One region of the Micromonospora sp. LOL_013 genome, then DNA from elsewhere that is predicted to be linked to it. Evidence: riboswitches for the same ligand, from Rfam matches in the RefSeq annotation. Region 1 holds a riboswitch; each other region holds the start of a gene.
The links. Region 1 has a riboswitch for cyclic di-AMP ahead of ACFHWS_RS21915 (NlpC/P60 family protein). Riboswitches for the same ligand answer to the same signal wherever they lie in the genome.

Region 1 (3,864 bases):
GTGGTGTACGTGGAGAGCGCTCTGGTCGAGGAGGTCATCGACCGGGCCGACGAGGTCCGGCCGTACCAGCATGTCTTCGACCGACTACGGGCGGAATCCCTGTCGCCAGCCGACTCGGTGGCGATGCTGCACGACCTCGCCCGGCGGCTGGACGGGCCGGACGCGGGCTGATCGACGTCGACCAGCCCGCCGACGACCGCGACGGCGGCCGGGCCCGCTCACCGCTGGTCGGGCACCCACGGCTCGATGGTGACCGGCTCGGACAGACCGGCCAGCCGGGAGATCTCCCGAGCCCGCATCAACGCCCGGCTCACCTGGCCGTACTGGCGTTCGTCGTCGGTGCTGAACAGCAGCAACAGCAGTCCCTGGTGACGGCCCCATAGTTCGTACGCCCGCGGCCGCAACCGGTCGCCGAGCCAGGCGACCGCCACCGGCACGAACGCAGCCGCCAGCATGGCGAGGTAGACACCCGCGCTGACCTCGTCCAACCCGCGGGTGTAGCCGACGGTCACCGCGACCGCCGCCAGGGTCAGGGCGGTCACCGCGATCACCCGGCCGGTGAGCCGGTCGCGGGCGCCTCGCGCGGTCCGGAGTTCGGTGAGGTCGCGGACGGCGAAACGCCGGCCGGCCACGACGAACCATTCACCGGTCACGCAGATGCCGGGCTGCCGGTAGAAGGTCCGTCCGACACTGGAGCCGGACTGGGCGGGCACCGGGGAACCGCGTCGGGGTGGGGTCTGGCGAGTAGCACGCATAGCTGCCTCCGAAGGGCTCGTGCGGCGCTGACCTTGCGGGTCCATTGTGCAAACAGCTAGCTACTCGATGGAAGGTGGTCATTCTGCCACCTAGCAGAATGACGTACGGCAGGCCGCGTCCTGGATGGCGAATCAGACCTTTTGCGGCTATTCATCCGGATAGCTTACTGACGACAACCGCACAGACCGACTAATGACGCATTATTCGCAATTGATCAGACGCTGTCCAATGACGACGCGCCGGAGTCAACCGGTCACGCGAAGACAACAGGAATGTTGCCCAGAGCAGCCAACCGTCACATCCAGTAACTGTCAACGGGCTCCGGCCAGTTCCATGCCACGGATCACGATCGCAGCACTTTCCGCGTCGCAACCTTGCGGCTAAGTTGGACCAGCTGGTCCGGTCACCAGTCGCCGGGAAGCGGTGACGCCGGTCCAGTGCCGCCGAATCGCCGTCCTGAGATTATCTGACGTTACAAACAGTGATCTCACGGTTGCGATCCGGGGACCCATCGGCAACTGGGGTGAATCCGCGGTTCACCGCGGTAGGGCGAACTTCCCGCCCGAATCCGTCAGCTAACCCGGTAGGCGGCGAGGAAGAAGGGTTCTGCGTTCTTGTCAACAGCGCGGATTCTGCTGCGCACCCTGATGCTGGCCGGCGTAAGCCTCGGCCTGGTGGTACCGGCGACCGCCGCGACCGCCCAGCCGACGGTCAGCGAACTCACGCAGCAGATCGACGAGGAATCCGAAGAGCTGGCCAAGGTCGTCGAGTCGTACAACCGGCTCAGGGAGGAGGCCAAGGCCACCCGGGCGGCGGCCGAGGAGATCGACGCCAAGCTCGGCCCGCTGCAGGCCGAACTCGCGGCAGCGCAGACCGAGGTCGGTCAGATCGCGGTCAACGCGTACAAGACCGGCGGGTTGAGCACCGCGAGCGCCCTGCTCGACGGCACCTCCGGCAGCTTTATCCACCGGCTCGGCACCCTGGACCACCTGGCCCGGGACCGGCAGCAGCGGCTCAGCGAGTTCACCAGCACCCAACTGACCTACCTGGCCGAGCAGGAGAAGCTGCAGGCGGCACTGAAGAAGCAGGACGCCCAGGTCAAGGAGCTCGCCGACCGCAAGAAGAGCATCGAAGCGGACATCGACGAGCTGATGGACAAGCGGGAACGGGCCTACGGTGCCGCGAGCGAGACCGGCTCGTCGTACACCGGAACCGTCCCGTCGGTGTCCGGTGCCGCCGGCTCGGTCGTCGAGTTCGCGTACGGAGCCATCGGCAAGCCGTACGTCTGGGCTGCCAGCGGCCCGAACGGTTACGACTGCTCGGGCCTGACGCTTGCCGCGTGGCGTACCGCCGGCAAGAGCCTGCCGCACAACGCGGCGATGCAGTGGGACGTGGTCGCGAAGATCGACCGTGGCGCACTGCAGCCCGGTGACCTGGTGTTCTACAACGGTCTCGCCCACGTCGGCCTGTACGTGGGCGGCGGCCAGGTGATCCACGCACCCACCTTCGGCCGTACCGTCGAGCTGGCCAGCGTGGACATGATGCCGCCGTACGGCTACGGCCGGGTCCGCTGACCCGGTCGCTCGCGCGACACTGCCGACGGCCCGGCATCCGCAAGGCGGATGCCGGGCCGTCGGCAGTTCGTCGGTGGGTTGTCAGTTCATCGGCGGATCAGGTCGCCTGCAGCCGATTCGTCAGGCCGCCTGCAGCCCTTCCGCCCGGGCCAGCTCCCGCAGCCGGCCCAGCGCCTGGATCTCCAGCTGACGGATGCGCTCCCGGGACAGTGAGAAGCGCGAAGCGACCTCGGTCAGCGAGTGCTCCCGCCCGTCCTCCAAGCCGTACCGGGCCCGCATGATGCCGGCGGACCGGTCGTCCAGGTGGTTGAGCAGGCCCTCGATCCGCTGCCGCTCCAAACCGGTGAGCACGATGTCCTCCGGCGACGGTGCGTCGCTGTCGGCCACCAGGTCGCCCAGGTTGGTGTCGCCGTCGTCGCCGACCGGGGTGTCCAGCGACACCGTGTCCTGCGACCACCGCACCAGCTCGTGCACCCGCTCGACCGGCACGCCGAGCGAGGCGGCGATCTGCTCCGGCTCCGGGTCCGAACCGAGCTCCCGGGTCAACTGGCGGGCCACGTTGCGCATCCGGTTGACGTCCTCGACCAGGTGCACCGGAAGCCGTACGGTCCGCTCCTGCTGGGCGATCGCCCGGCTGATGGCCTGCCGAATCCACCAGGTCGCGTAGGTGGAGAACTTGAAACCACGCTCGTAGTCGAACTTCTCCACCGCGCGGACCAGACCGGTGTTGCCCTCCTGGATCAGGTCCAGCATCGGCATCCCGGACCGGACGTAGCGGCGGGCGATCGACACCACCAGACGCAGGTTGGCCCGGATGAACAGGTCCTTGGCCCGTTCACCCTCGACGACCAGCCGCTCCAGCTCCTCGCGGCTCACCCCGGCCCGCGGCACGCCCTGCTCCAGCAGGTGCTCCGCGTACAGACCGGCCTCGATCGCCTTGGAGAGGTCGACTTCCCGGGCCGCGTCGAGCAGCGGCGTGCGGGAGATCTCATGCAGGTAGACGCCAACGAGGTCCCGCTCCTCGGCGACCTCGTCGGTCCGCAAAGCCATCGTCTTCTCCACGTTGCTCACGGTCCCCTCGTTAACCCCACGTCGTGCCCTGTCACCTGCGATGCGCATCTCCATCAGCCTCTCCCCCGTCACGTCCGCCTCCGATCCGGCGAACCTGATGTGGCAGGCCCGCCGTATGGCGCCGACACCTGCACAACAGATGAGACGCGTCAGGGATTCCGTCTCGTGAGTCGAAGCTGACACGATTGCCTGAATAATTGCTGTGAGCGGGATTGGCGTTTCCTGCCAGGCTCCTCGATCGCCACGCTGCGTCGGGCCGGCCGACTGCCCGATGCACTCAGGTCGGCGGGGCGTGGCAGACTCCCAGCACACCACGACACCGGGCAGGGGCGCAGCGATTCCCGTCACTACCCCTCCTGCGATCCTCGTCACTGCCCGCCCGGTCGGTTGGTCCTGGCCAACGCCGGTCGGTTGGTCCTGGCCAGGAGTACGGCCCGAGCGGGGTGCACGGTTCATCACCACC
Region 2 (3,864 bases), on a different contig from region 1:
GCCTGCCGATGCATCGACAGGCCGGGCAGCGCTGTCGGACAGATCGGCGTCGCGGTCCTGACTTGTTGGCGATTCCCCGCCGTAACAATCGAGGACTAGCGTGGGGACGGGGAGGGCAACCCCCGTCCCCACCATCAGTTGCTGAACACGCACGAGCGGTCTGGCGTCCGGGTCGTGCGTGACGCGCGGGAGCCGGGCCACGCGAGTGGCTCTGGTTCCACCTCCTCTCGACAGGTGGTGCGCGGGCTGGCGGCGGAGTCCGGGCTTGGCCCGCCGCCAGCCTCGGGAGCTGTGCGGTTGACACGGTGATGTCGCCATCGCCGCGCCACGCGTCGACTACTTCAACGGGGGCACATCCATCGATGGAAGCGCTCCCATGCAGGGACTGTAGCCTGAGTCACGAGTTTGCGAAAGTCCGGCGGCTGATCAGCTCACGAAATGAAGGTGTGATGAGGCGTTCACGCCCATGTTCACCGGCCGAACTGCTGAACCGCCGTGGTTGCCCCGGCGACGATCAGCAGCGCATCCGGCGGGATCAACGTCTCAGGTCCCGCGTACCTCAGCTGCCGGTCCCGCTCCTTGATCCCGACCACCGTGATGCCGTACCGCTGACGTAGCCGGCACTCGGCCAACGTCCGGCCGGCGGCGTCCGGCGGGGCGCAGACCTTGGCGATGGCGAACCCGTCGTCGAACTCGATGAAGTCGAGCATCCGACTGGCCAGCAGGCGGGCTACCCGGTCACCCATCGCCGCCTCCGGAAGGATCACATGGTGCGCGCCGACCGAGGCGAGGATCCGGCCGTGCTTGGCGGTGACCGCCTTCGCCCAGACCTCCGGGACATCCAGCTCGGTCAGCGCCACCACGGTGAGGATGCTGGCCTCGACGTCCGAGCCGATGCCGACCACCGCGCGGGAGTAGTCGGCGACGCCACACTGGCGCAACGCCTGGTCATCGGTTGAATCCGCCTCGACCACCCTCGGCAGCCGCTCGGACCAGCGATGCACCCGTTTGGGATGCTCGTCGATGCCCAGCACGTCGTGGCCGAGGCGGAGCAGAGACTGGGCGACCTGGCCACCGAACCGGCCGAGGCCGATCACCACCACGCTGTCGGCGTCCGGCGGCCCGACCGGGGAATCGTCATCTCTCACCGAAGATCCGTCCGACGCTACGACTTTCCCGCTTTTCCTCATACGCACTGTAGTCAGCCGCTAACCTCGGCGCAGCGATACCGACCCCTGACGACTTGTCGTACGCCGTCGAACGCAGAAAGTGGACATCACCGAAAGTCGTTGGCTGGTAACGGATTTTTCCAGCTCAGTCAGGATTGTCGAGGTGTTGATGCCGGTGACCAATCCGGTAAGCTTGCCGGCGGTCTTCGCCAGGCGGCGCCCACCGGTGCCGGCGGTGACCGCCGCCCAATCGCCCTCCGGGGTGAGCCGGGGAACCACGTCTCCACCGGGGTGAATCCGCGCCAGCGGTAGGGATCGTTCCGTCCCGAACCCGTCAGCTAACTCGGTCGGCGGCCAAGGAAAGGAACAGGATGACCGCACCCCTCCGCCGGCGGATTCCGACGGCCGCGGCCCTCGCCGCCGTCGCCGCCCTGCTCGCTGGGTTCGTCGTAGTGTCGCCAGCCGCCGCTCAGGATCCGGATGACGAAGGCGCCCCGCCACTGCTCAGCGAAGTGCTCGAATCGACCGGCCGGGGCTTCGTCGAAGCCAAGGCGGCGGTCGACGAGTCCCGCAAACGCCAGTTGAAGCTCAACCTCGAGTTGGAAAAGGTCGAGGAACGGATTTCCGCGCTGACCCCACAGATCGGCCAGGTCGCCTCCAACTCGTACCGTCTCGGCCGGATCACCCCGGTGATGGTCCTGCTCAACAGCGCGGACCCGGACGAGTTGCTGGAACGCGCCGAAGGCCTGGACATGATCGCCATGCACGACAACAAGCGGATTCGGGAGCTCAACGAGGCACGCGAACAGGCAGCTCGGGCAGTCGCCGCGATCGACGCCGAAGTGGCCCGCGAGGAACAGCAACTCGAGGCAATGGCCCGGCAGAAGGAAGAGGCCGAAAAGGCCCTGCAACTGGTCGGCGCGGTCGCCACCAACGGGTTCGTCTCGGCCACCTCGCCGGTCGCCGCCCAGGCGCCGCGTAACTCGGACGGTTCCTGGCCGTCCCAGTCGTGCAGTCTGGACGACCCCACCACGAGCGGCTGCATCACTCCGCGCACCATGCACGCGCTGAACGAAGCGAAAAAGGCCGGCTTCACCCGCTTCGTCTCCTGCTTCCGCCCCGGTGGGCCGTTCGAGCACCCCAAGGGGCGGGCCTGCGACTTCTCCGCCCAGCAGCAGGGGTTCGGCGGCGACGCCTTCGGCGACGACCGGCTGTACGGCAACAACCTGACCGCCTTCCTGGTCCGCAACGCCGACAAGCTCGGCATCCTCTACGTCATCTGGTACCGCCAGTTCTGGTCACCGACCACCGGTTGGAGTTCGTACAGCGGCGCCAACGGCGATCCCAACAGCGACCACACCAACCACGTACATCTGTCCCTGCTGTGACCTGACCTCCTCTCCTCGTGCGGTGCCGGGTCGGCCCGGCACCGCACGAGGAGGTGGTCAGTCGGTACGCGCCGACCGGCGTACCGGTGACCGGCCGGTCGGCTGCTGCGGCGGCGGACCGACCGGATTGGCCGGCGGGATCGCCCGGGTGACCGGCTTGTCCGCAGCCACCGTGATCGGCTCGCCGTGATGGGTAAGGTCAACGGTGGCGTTCGGGTCGACGTCACGCAGCGAATAGGTCACCTCGTCATGCTGGACCGCCACCCGCAGCCGCAGGCCCCGCCACATCATGGCGAACTCCAGCCGGTTGATCCGCTGCGGCAGCCGGGGAGCGAAGGTCAGCTCCCCGCCGTGGTCACGCATCCCCCCGAAGCCGGCGACCAGCGCGAGCCACGCCCCGGCCAGGGCGGCCACGTGGATGCCGTCGCGGGTGTTGCGGTTGATGTCGTGCAGGTCCATCAACGCGGCCTCACCCATGTAGTCGTGGGCGAGCTCCAGATGGCCGGTCTCCGCGGCTATCACCGACTGAGTGCACGCCGACAACGACGAGTCCCGCACCGTACGCCGCTCGTAGTAGGCGAAGTTGCGGGCCTTCTCCTGCTCGGTGAACGCGTCGCCCCGCCAGTGCATCGCCAGCGCCAGGTCGGCCTGCTTGACTACCTGCTTGCGGTACAGATCGAAGTACGGGTAGTGCAGCAGCAGCGGATAGTGGTCCTGCGGGGTGCCGGCGAAGTCCCACTCCTGGTGCCGGGTGAACCCGGCCGACTGCGGGTGCACGCCCAGCTCGTCGTCGTACGGGACGTGCATCGACAGCGCCGCGTCCCGCCAGGCCGCGGTCTCCTCGTCGTCGACGCCGAGCACCCAGGCCCGGTCGGCGTAGCGCAGCGCGCAGTCGGCGGCGGTCAGCAGGTTCCGCTGCGCCATCAGGTTGGTGTAGATGTTGTCGTCGACCACGGCGGTGTACTCGTCCGGCCCGGTCACCCCGTCGATGTGGAACCGGCCGTGCCGGTCGTGGTGGCCCAGCGAACGCCACAACCGGGCGGTCTCCACCAGCAGTTCGAGGCCGATCTCCCGCTCGAACTCGACGTCCCCGGTAGCGTGCACGTACCGTCGGACCGCGTCGGCGATGTCCGCCGCCACGTGGAACGCGGCCGTGCCGGCCGGCCAGTACGCCGAGCACTCCTGGCCACGGATGGTCCGCCACGGGAACGCCGCCCCGTTGAGCCCGAGCATTCGGGCCCGCTCCCGCGCCTGGTCCAGGGTCGAGTGCCGCCAGCGCAGCACCGAGGCGACCGCCCCTGGCTGGG
Region 3 (3,864 bases), on a different contig from region 1:
CCGCGTGGACCGGAGATCCGGCCGAGCTCGCCCAGGCCCGGGACCGGGCGTTGGGGCGGCGGCCGCAGCGGGAGTTCCAGCTGACCACGAACTACCGCAACCCGGCGGAGATCTTCGAACTGGCCGCCGAGGTGATCCGCGAGGTCGCTCCGGACGCCCCGTTGCCGACGGCGGTCCGATCGACCGGGGTGGCGCCGCGCCGGGACCGGGTAGCTGCGGCGGTGCTGCCGGCTGCCGTCCGTACCGCGACCGCCGAGATGCTGGCCGCCGTGGAGGGGACGGTCGGCGTCATCGCCGCGGTGGCCCGGCGGGACGAGGTCGCCGGCTGGCTCGGCGAGCTGACGACCTCCCGGCTACAGGTGGTGTCGAGCCTGCAGGCGAAGGGCATGGAGTACGACGCGGTGGTGCTGGTGGCCGGCGAGGAGATCCGTGCCGAGTCCGAGGCCGGGGTGCGCACGCTCTACGTCGCGCTCTCCCGGGCGACGCAGCGGCTGGTCACCATCGGCCTCGACCCGGAGTCGACTGCACATATTGCTATGTGAGCATTAGTCTACTGACGAGACGCCGGGCAACGGAGGGTGGCAGGCGTGGGAGTCGGACACGATCACAGCGCCGGGAGCACCGGCCAGCGACACTACGGGCGTCTCTGGGCCGCCTTCGCCCTGCTGGCGGGCTTCATGGTCGTCGAGGCGGTCACCGCGCTGGCCACCGGCTCCCTGGCGCTGCTGTCCGACGCCGGGCACATGTTCACCGACGTGCTCGGCATCGGCATGGCGCTCGCGGCGATAGCCGCGACTCGGCGACCGACCGGGGAGCCGCAGCGAACCTTCGGCCTCTACCGCCTCGAGGTGCTGGCCGCGCTGGCGAACGCCGTACTGCTCGCCGGGGTCGCGCTCTACGTCCTGGTGGAGGCGGCCCGCCGGTTCGCCGATCCAGAGCCGGTGACGGTCGGCCCGATGCTGATGGTGGCGGTCGCCGGACTGCTCGCCAACATCGTCGCCTTCGCCCTGCTGCGCCAGGGGGCCGGGGAGAGCCTCAACGTACGGGGCGCCTACCTGGAGGTACTCGGCGACCTGCTCGGCTCGGTGGGGGTGCTGGTGGCCGCCACGGTGATCGCCACCACCGGCTGGTGGTACGCCGACCCGCTGGTCGCCGTCGGTGTCGGGGTGTTCATCCTGCCGCGCACCTGGCGGCTGGCCCGGGCCGCGCTGCGCATCCTGGTGCAGGCGGCGCCGGAGCATGTGGAGGTCGCCCGGGTCCACCGCCGGCTGGCCATCGTGCCGGGCGTCTGCGACGTGCACGACCTCCACGTCTGGACGCTCACCCCGGGCATGGAGGTGGCCTCGGCACACCTGGCCGTGACCCCGTCGGCCGATATCGGCACGGTGCTGCGGGACGCCCGGACGGCCCTGCACGACGAGTTCGGTATCGAGCACGCGACGCTGCAGATCGAGCCGCTGGCCCCCGCCGACTCCTGCGGACCGGCCGACTGGTGATTAGCAGATGCTTAAGTTTCGTGACCTTACCGCGACGGTCACAGCCACGATATACGTATATTTCTGATTTTTCCAGACATAACATGGCTATCGATACCGGGACGACGACCCGGGGAGCCGGTAGTCTCGGCCCCGGTCTCCGCTCGGGCGGCGCCCCTCCGGCGCCCGCGGAGGCCGTCGCCTAATCGCCGTACGGCGAGCCGGGGAACCACGTACCTGGGGTGCATCCGCGTCACGCGGTAGGGATCTTCCGTCCCGAACCCGTCAGCTAACCCGGTCGGCGGCTGACGGAAGGAATGCACAGTGTCGCGCACAGTCCACAGAAAAACCCGATTCACGTTATTGGCGGCGTTGACCGCCGCCCTGATGGCCGTCACCGGCACCCCGACCGGCTCGCCGGCCGGAGCCGCCCTGCCCGCCAACCGGCCCGACCGGGTCGACAACGAGGGAGGCACCGACAGCCTGCGCAAGGAGCTCGATGCGGCCTCGAAGGGCTGGATCGACGCCAAGGCGGCGCTCAACCATTCGAAGGACCGGCAGAAGAAGCTGTCCGAGCAGCTCGACACGGTCGGTGCTGAACTGGAGCAACGGAACAGGAACGTCGGGCACATCGTCGACCGCGCGTACCGCAACGGCCGGCTCGGCCCGGTCTCCGCGCTACTCAACAGCACCTCGCCGGAAGGGTTCATCGACCGGGCGGCGGCGCTGAGCGCGGTGACCGCCAACGAGGAGAAGCAGCTCCGCGAGCTGTACCGTACCCGTGACCAGGTGACCAGGTCCAAGGCCGCGATCGAGCATGAGATCCGGGAGCAGCAGAAGCAGGTCACCATCATGGACCAGCGCCGGAACCAGGCGGAGCGGGCACTGGCCGTCGCGGTCGCCGCCGAGAAGCAGGCGGAGGAACAGGCGAGGCAGCAGGCGGCGGAGGAGGCCGAACGGGCGGCCGCCGCCAGCGGTTCCTCCGGCTCCGGGTCGTCGGGATCCGGGTCGTCGGGATCCGGTTCCTCCGGCTCCGGGTCGTCGGGATCCGGGTCGTCGGGATCCGGGTCGTCCAACGCGTCGGCGACCCCGGCTCCGCGCAACGCGAACGGTTCCTGGCCGGCCGAGTCGTGCAACGTCGACGACCCCACCACCTCCGGCTGCATCACGCCCCGTACGCTGCACGCCCTGAACCAGGCGAAGGCTGCCGGCTTCACCCGCTACGTGTCCTGCTTCCGCAACGGCAGCTCCGGCGAGCACCCCAAGGGCCGGGCGTGTGACTTCGCCGCCCAGCCCAACGGCTTCGGTGGAGTGGCGACCGGCGGTGACAAGAGCTACGGCGACAACCTCGCGAACTACTACATCAACAACGCCGACCGGCTCGGTGTGCTCTACGTGATCTGGTACAAGCGGATCTGGCTGCCCAGCAGCGGCTGGAAGACGTACAGCGGTGCGGGTGGCGACCCGTCCAGCGACCACACCAACCACGTGCACCTGTCGGTGTACTGACGTCGCGCGCATGGGGGCGGACGGCCACGTCGGCGGCCGACCGCCCCCATTTTCTATTCGCGACGGAATCAGCATACGGAGTTATTTGCGCAGCATCGGCAGACCGATCGGCATAACGACCGACGGCCACCGGCAACTATGCGAGAGCGCTCTACCACCACGCAGTCACACCCGGCTCACGCTGGGCACATTGCAGCTCGCGCGACTGAGAGAGCGCTCTCACAGTTAGATATATAGCAGCAGCGGTACGGCTGTCAACAGACCGCGACGACCCCGTGCCGGATGCACGAAACTTCATGTCGGGATATTGACAGAAGCCCGCATGTCTGGTGACCTCCTGGCAATAACTCATTAATGGTCGTGAAATTTTTCGCGATCGTGGACCGCGCCCTACCCAACCCGGAGGCACCATGAACCTGTCGATCCGTGGCGCGCGAACAGGTCGTACGCCGCGCCGGATCCTGGCAGCCACCACCGTGACGGCGCTGGCCGCCACCGGACTGATCTTCGGCGTACTGCGCACCGCCGACGCCGCCATCGTCGGCGCCGGCAGCTACACCACCACCCGTCCGGCGGGCGCGGCCGCCCCGACCGCCTGCGGCAGCATCTCCGCCAACCCCCGGCAGTACGTCACGGGCAGCGCCCCGGCTGGCGCGGTGCCGACCAACGACTGGTGGTCGTCGCTGTTGTTCAAGCGGTACAACTGTGCCTACTCCGACCCGCTGCACGCCCACCCGATGTCGTTCCAGCCGACCGCTGGCGGGCTCGGCGTCTCCTACACCACCGAGGCGGCGATCTCCGGCACGTCGACCGGCGTCGGCGAATACCACTACCCGTACACCCGGGAGTTCACCCTCGGCGTCGCCGGACTCAACGCCCC
Region 4 (3,864 bases), on a different contig from region 1:
GCGCCTCGCACAAGATCAGCATCCGAGTTGATGACCAAACCTACGAAATGATCAAAAAGGTGGCAGAGCTGACGAACCGCAGCCCCAGCGAGTTGATCCGCGAAGTACTGCAGGCCGCGTACCCACGGAAGTAGGAACCTCGCGACGATCCCGCGTACGTACAGCGCAAGCCCTGGTTGGGATGATGGCCCCGACCAGGGCTTCGTGTGTTGGAGCGGGTGACGGGAATCGAACCCGCACTGTCAGCTTGGGAAGCTGATGTTCTGCCATTGAACTACACCCGCGAGCGGACCCACTCTACCCGGTCAGCCCGGTCACTGCGCAACAGGCCCGGCCGCCAACCGAGCACAGCATGGGGTACGGCTCGACACCCGTCGACCGGGCTTCAACGGGTAGGGCGTCGACGCGTCGGCCGGTGCCACGCGGCGGGTCAGCAGGCGACCGGGGTCGGCACCGGATGGGAGACGCTGCCGCTGGTCGGGTCGAGCCAGACCTGGACGGCTGGTTGCCGTGGCGCCGCCGCCGCGTAGTGGCCGGTGCTGCCACCGCGTTGCGCCACCATCGCCACGTCGACGGAGAACTCGAACAGTCGCCAGTCGACGTGCGGCACGGCCCCGAGATCGCTGGCGAGCCGACCCACCTTGGCCCGATCGGTGACCGGATGCGCCCGACCTGCCAGGTACGCCTCGTCGTCACTCTCCTCCGGCGGGAACGAGTGCAGCGCGTACCGGCCATCCCGCTCCAGGTCACGCCGCTTCGGCGAGTCGATGATGAAGCAGAACAGCCCGTTGTCGGTGATCACCGGGGAGACCGGGTGCACCCGGGGACCACCGTCGGCTCGGACGGTGGCGAGGTAGCCGAGGCCGGGACCGTACTGCTGCATGAGGAGTCGGATCGCCGTGGCCAGGCGGGGCTCGTCGGCTGCGAACTCGGACCAGGTTGCCATGCGATGATTCTATCGAACATGTGTACGAAGAGATAGGGGGATCGCCCGTCAAGGCCAATCCGGGTACGTACCGGCCGGACAGCCGGCCGCGCGGTCGCACCGGCCGGACGGTCGCTATCGTGTGACGATGCTTCTCTCCGACCGGGACATCGTCGCGGAGACCAAGACCGGCGGACTCTCCCTCGAGCCGTTCGAACCTTCGCTCGTCCAGCCGTCGAGCATCGATGTCCGGCTCGACCGGTATTTCCGGGTCTTCAACAACCACCTGTACACCCACATCGACCCGGCGACTCGGCAGGACGATCTGACGTCCCAGGTCGAGGTGCCCAGCGGCGACCCGTTCGTACTGCACCCCGGTGAGTTCGTCCTCGCCTCCACGCTCGAGGTCGTCTCGCTCGGCGACGGCCTGGCCGCCCGGCTGGAGGGCAAGTCGAGCCTGGGTCGGCTGGGCCTGCTGACCCACTCCACCGCCGGCTTCATCGACCCCGGCTTCTCCGGCCACGTGACGTTGGAGTTGTCCAACGTGGCCAACCTGCCGATCAAGCTCTGGCCCGGGATGAGAATCGGCCAGCTGTGCATCTTCCGGCTCTCGTCGACGTCCGAGCATCCGTACGGGTCGGCGGTCTACGGATCCCGGTACCAGGGACAGCGTGGACCCACTCCGAGCCGGTCCTGGCAGCGGTGGCGCACCTGGCCGACCAGCTGAACCGGCTGGGCTGTCGCAGCGCCGGCGCGCCCGCGGTGGGGAGGCGAAAGGCGCCCTCCCAAGCCGGGGGGAGACATGGGAGGGCGCCTTTCCGGTGGCCGGTGCTGCCGCTTGACGGGGGGATCAGCGGCACGCGCCAGGCCATGGGGAGGAGTGAGGTCTAGCCGGGCCTGCCGTAACTGTGCACACTCGAACCGATCTTGCGCATCTGCACAGGTTCGCCCGCCTGGGGGGCGTGCACGATCCAGCCGTTACCCACGTACATGCCGACGTGGGAGAGCCCGCTGTAGTAGAAGATGAGGTCGCCGGGGCGCAACTCGTCCCGGCTGACGTTGGCGGTCACCTGGCGCTGCCGGGCGGCGTTGTGCGGCAGCGCGACGCCGGCCTGCGCCCAAGCGGCCAGGGTGAGACCCGAACAGTCGTAGCTGCCCGGTCCCGCTGAACCCCAGACGTACGGCTTGCCGATCTGCGCACAGGCGAAGGTGACCGCCTTGCCGGCCGCACCGCCGGGGTAAGTCGCCGGGCAGGGCGCGGGACGCAGCGAGCCGAGGGTGTTGGTCGAGCCGTACGCCTCCAGGCGCAGGTCCTGCAACCGGTCAACCTCGGCGTCGATCTCCTTGGCCTTCGCCGCCAGCTGAGCCTCGGTGCTGGTCAGCTCGACGATCAAATCGTCGAGCGGGGCCTTCTTCGCGGCGTACTCGTTCCTGAGGTCGACGACGGCCTGCACGTCGCGGGCCTGCCGCCGGGCGAACTGGTCCAGCAGCTCGAGCTGGTCGGCGAGGTGGGTCGGCTTGCCATTGGTCAGGATCGCGTTGAAGACCGACGGACTACCACCCTTGTACGACCGGGCGGCGAACTCGCTGACCCGGTCCATCGCCAGGTCGATCTGGATCTGCAGTGGCTTGATCTTCTTCTGTAGTTCGTCCGCCTTCTTCTTCTTGGCGGCAAGGTCCTGCCGTACGGCATTGTGCCGTTCGATCGTTGGTTCGAGCTCGGCCCAGACCTCGTCGATCTGCGACTCGATCTCGGCGACGGTGGGCTGCGCCTGCGCCGGCGCTGCTACCAGCAGCAGACCGACGCCGGTGGTGGCGGCGACCAACGCGGAGAGTACTCGGCTAGGGTCGTGCGGCGATTTTCGCCGATGGTCGCGGCTGGACCACCGGAGGTATCGCCGAGGGGCGCTCGTAGCCACCGGACTCCTTCTCCCCAGACCGCCTACCGGGTTAGCTGCCGGGTTCGGGCGGAAAGGAGACGCCCTACCGCAGGTGGCCTGCGGATTCACCCCGGAAGTGCCGTGGGTCCCCGGCTCGCCGTCAGACGGCGATTAGGCGGTGTCAGGCCGAGGTCAACCCGGTTGGTTGACGTCCTCCCGACTCGACGATCCCCAAGAGTAGAGAGCGGCGTTCTCGCTACGCAAGCGAGAACATGGACTATCTCATTGAGTACACAGACGATTGCGTATCGTACATAGGCTGCCATCGCTCAAGCGTTCGAATTTTCCCGGGCGGACCGGCCCGTTCATACCGGTCCGCCCGTACGTTCGGCCAGCCAACGCGCGCCACTCAGATTGCCTCAGCAGGCTGGCTGACCTGCCACGATCAGCCGACCCGCTTGAATCCGGCGAGCGGCATGTTGTCGATGTTCTCCATCTGCACGGGTTGACCCGCGCGGGGAGCGTGCACCATCAGGCCATTACCGATGTAGATCCCCACGTGATGCAGATCACTGAAGAAGAATACGAGATCCCCGGGTTTGGCGTTGGCACGGCTGACCGAACTGCCCTGATTCCACTGAGTTCCGGTGTAATGCGTGAGGCTGACACCGGCACTTGCCCAGGCGTACTGGGTCAGGCCGGAACAGTCGAAGGCGTTCGGCCCGGTGGCACCCCAGACGTACGGCTTACCGAGCTGTGCGCAGGCGGTGCGGACCGCGGTTCCGGCGGCTCCGCCGACCGACACCGCCGGGCACGGGCCGGAGGCACCGGATCCGCCGGTGTAGCCGGTGGACTGGTACGCGGCGTTGCGCGCCCGTTCCAGGCGTTTGATCTCGGCGTTGATGGTTTTGCGCTGCTCGGCGAGCGTCTTGTCCTGTGCCTGCTGCTTCGTGATCAACTCGTCCAGCGTCTGCCGTTCGGCGAGATAGCGGTCCCGGGTCTCCAAAACAGCGGTGATCTTTTCCTGCCGACGCTTGGAGATTCGGTCCAGCACCACGA

Region 2: linked by a shared signal. The riboswitch ahead of ACFHWS_RS06880 (coiled-coil domain-containing protein) and the one ahead of ACFHWS_RS21915 (NlpC/P60 family protein) in region 1 are both predicted to bind cyclic di-AMP.
Region 3: linked by a shared signal. The riboswitch ahead of ACFHWS_RS01955 (coiled-coil domain-containing protein) and the one ahead of ACFHWS_RS21915 (NlpC/P60 family protein) in region 1 are both predicted to bind cyclic di-AMP.
Region 4: linked by a shared signal. The riboswitch ahead of ACFHWS_RS20070 (NlpC/P60 family protein) and the one ahead of ACFHWS_RS21915 (NlpC/P60 family protein) in region 1 are both predicted to bind cyclic di-AMP.

Annotation. Positions count from the first base shown of each region.
Region 1 covers NZ_JBHMIQ010000035.1:49,033-52,896, forward strand. The annotation lists gene ACFHWS_RS21905 (helix-turn-helix domain-containing protein) at 1-171, shown strand, start outside; gene ACFHWS_RS21910 (DUF6232 family protein) at 219-755, opposite strand; cyclic di-AMP (ydaO/yuaA leader) riboswitch at 1,229-1,360, shown strand; gene ACFHWS_RS21915 (NlpC/P60 family protein) at 1,371-2,330, shown strand; gene ACFHWS_RS21920 (sigma-70 family RNA polymerase sigma factor) at 2,451-3,443, opposite strand.
Region 2 covers NZ_JBHMIQ010000007.1:73,914-77,777, forward strand. The annotation lists gene ACFHWS_RS06875 (potassium channel family protein) at 471-1,148, opposite strand; cyclic di-AMP (ydaO/yuaA leader) riboswitch at 1,403-1,538, shown strand; gene ACFHWS_RS06880 (coiled-coil domain-containing protein) at 1,541-2,557, shown strand; gene ACFHWS_RS06885 (glycoside hydrolase family 65 protein) at 2,615-3,864, opposite strand, start outside.
Region 3 covers NZ_JBHMIQ010000002.1:24,453-28,316, reverse strand. The annotation lists gene ACFHWS_RS01965 (HelD family protein) at 1-542, shown strand, start outside; gene ACFHWS_RS01960 (cation diffusion facilitator family transporter) at 588-1,496, shown strand; cyclic di-AMP (ydaO/yuaA leader) riboswitch at 1,665-1,795, shown strand; gene ACFHWS_RS01955 (coiled-coil domain-containing protein) at 1,800-2,984, shown strand; gene ACFHWS_RS01950 (glycosyl hydrolase) at 3,395-3,864, shown strand, end outside.
Region 4 covers NZ_JBHMIQ010000030.1:55,549-59,412, forward strand. The annotation lists gene ACFHWS_RS20050 (ribbon-helix-helix protein, CopG family) at 1-134, shown strand, start outside; tRNA gene ACFHWS_RS20055 (tRNA-Gly) at 211-284, opposite strand; gene ACFHWS_RS20060 (pyridoxamine 5'-phosphate oxidase family protein) at 431-946, opposite strand; gene dcd (dCTP deaminase) at 1,074-1,652, shown strand; gene ACFHWS_RS20070 (NlpC/P60 family protein) at 1,813-2,751, opposite strand; cyclic di-AMP (ydaO/yuaA leader) riboswitch at 2,850-2,993, opposite strand; gene ACFHWS_RS20075 (NlpC/P60 family protein) at 3,251-3,864, opposite strand, start outside.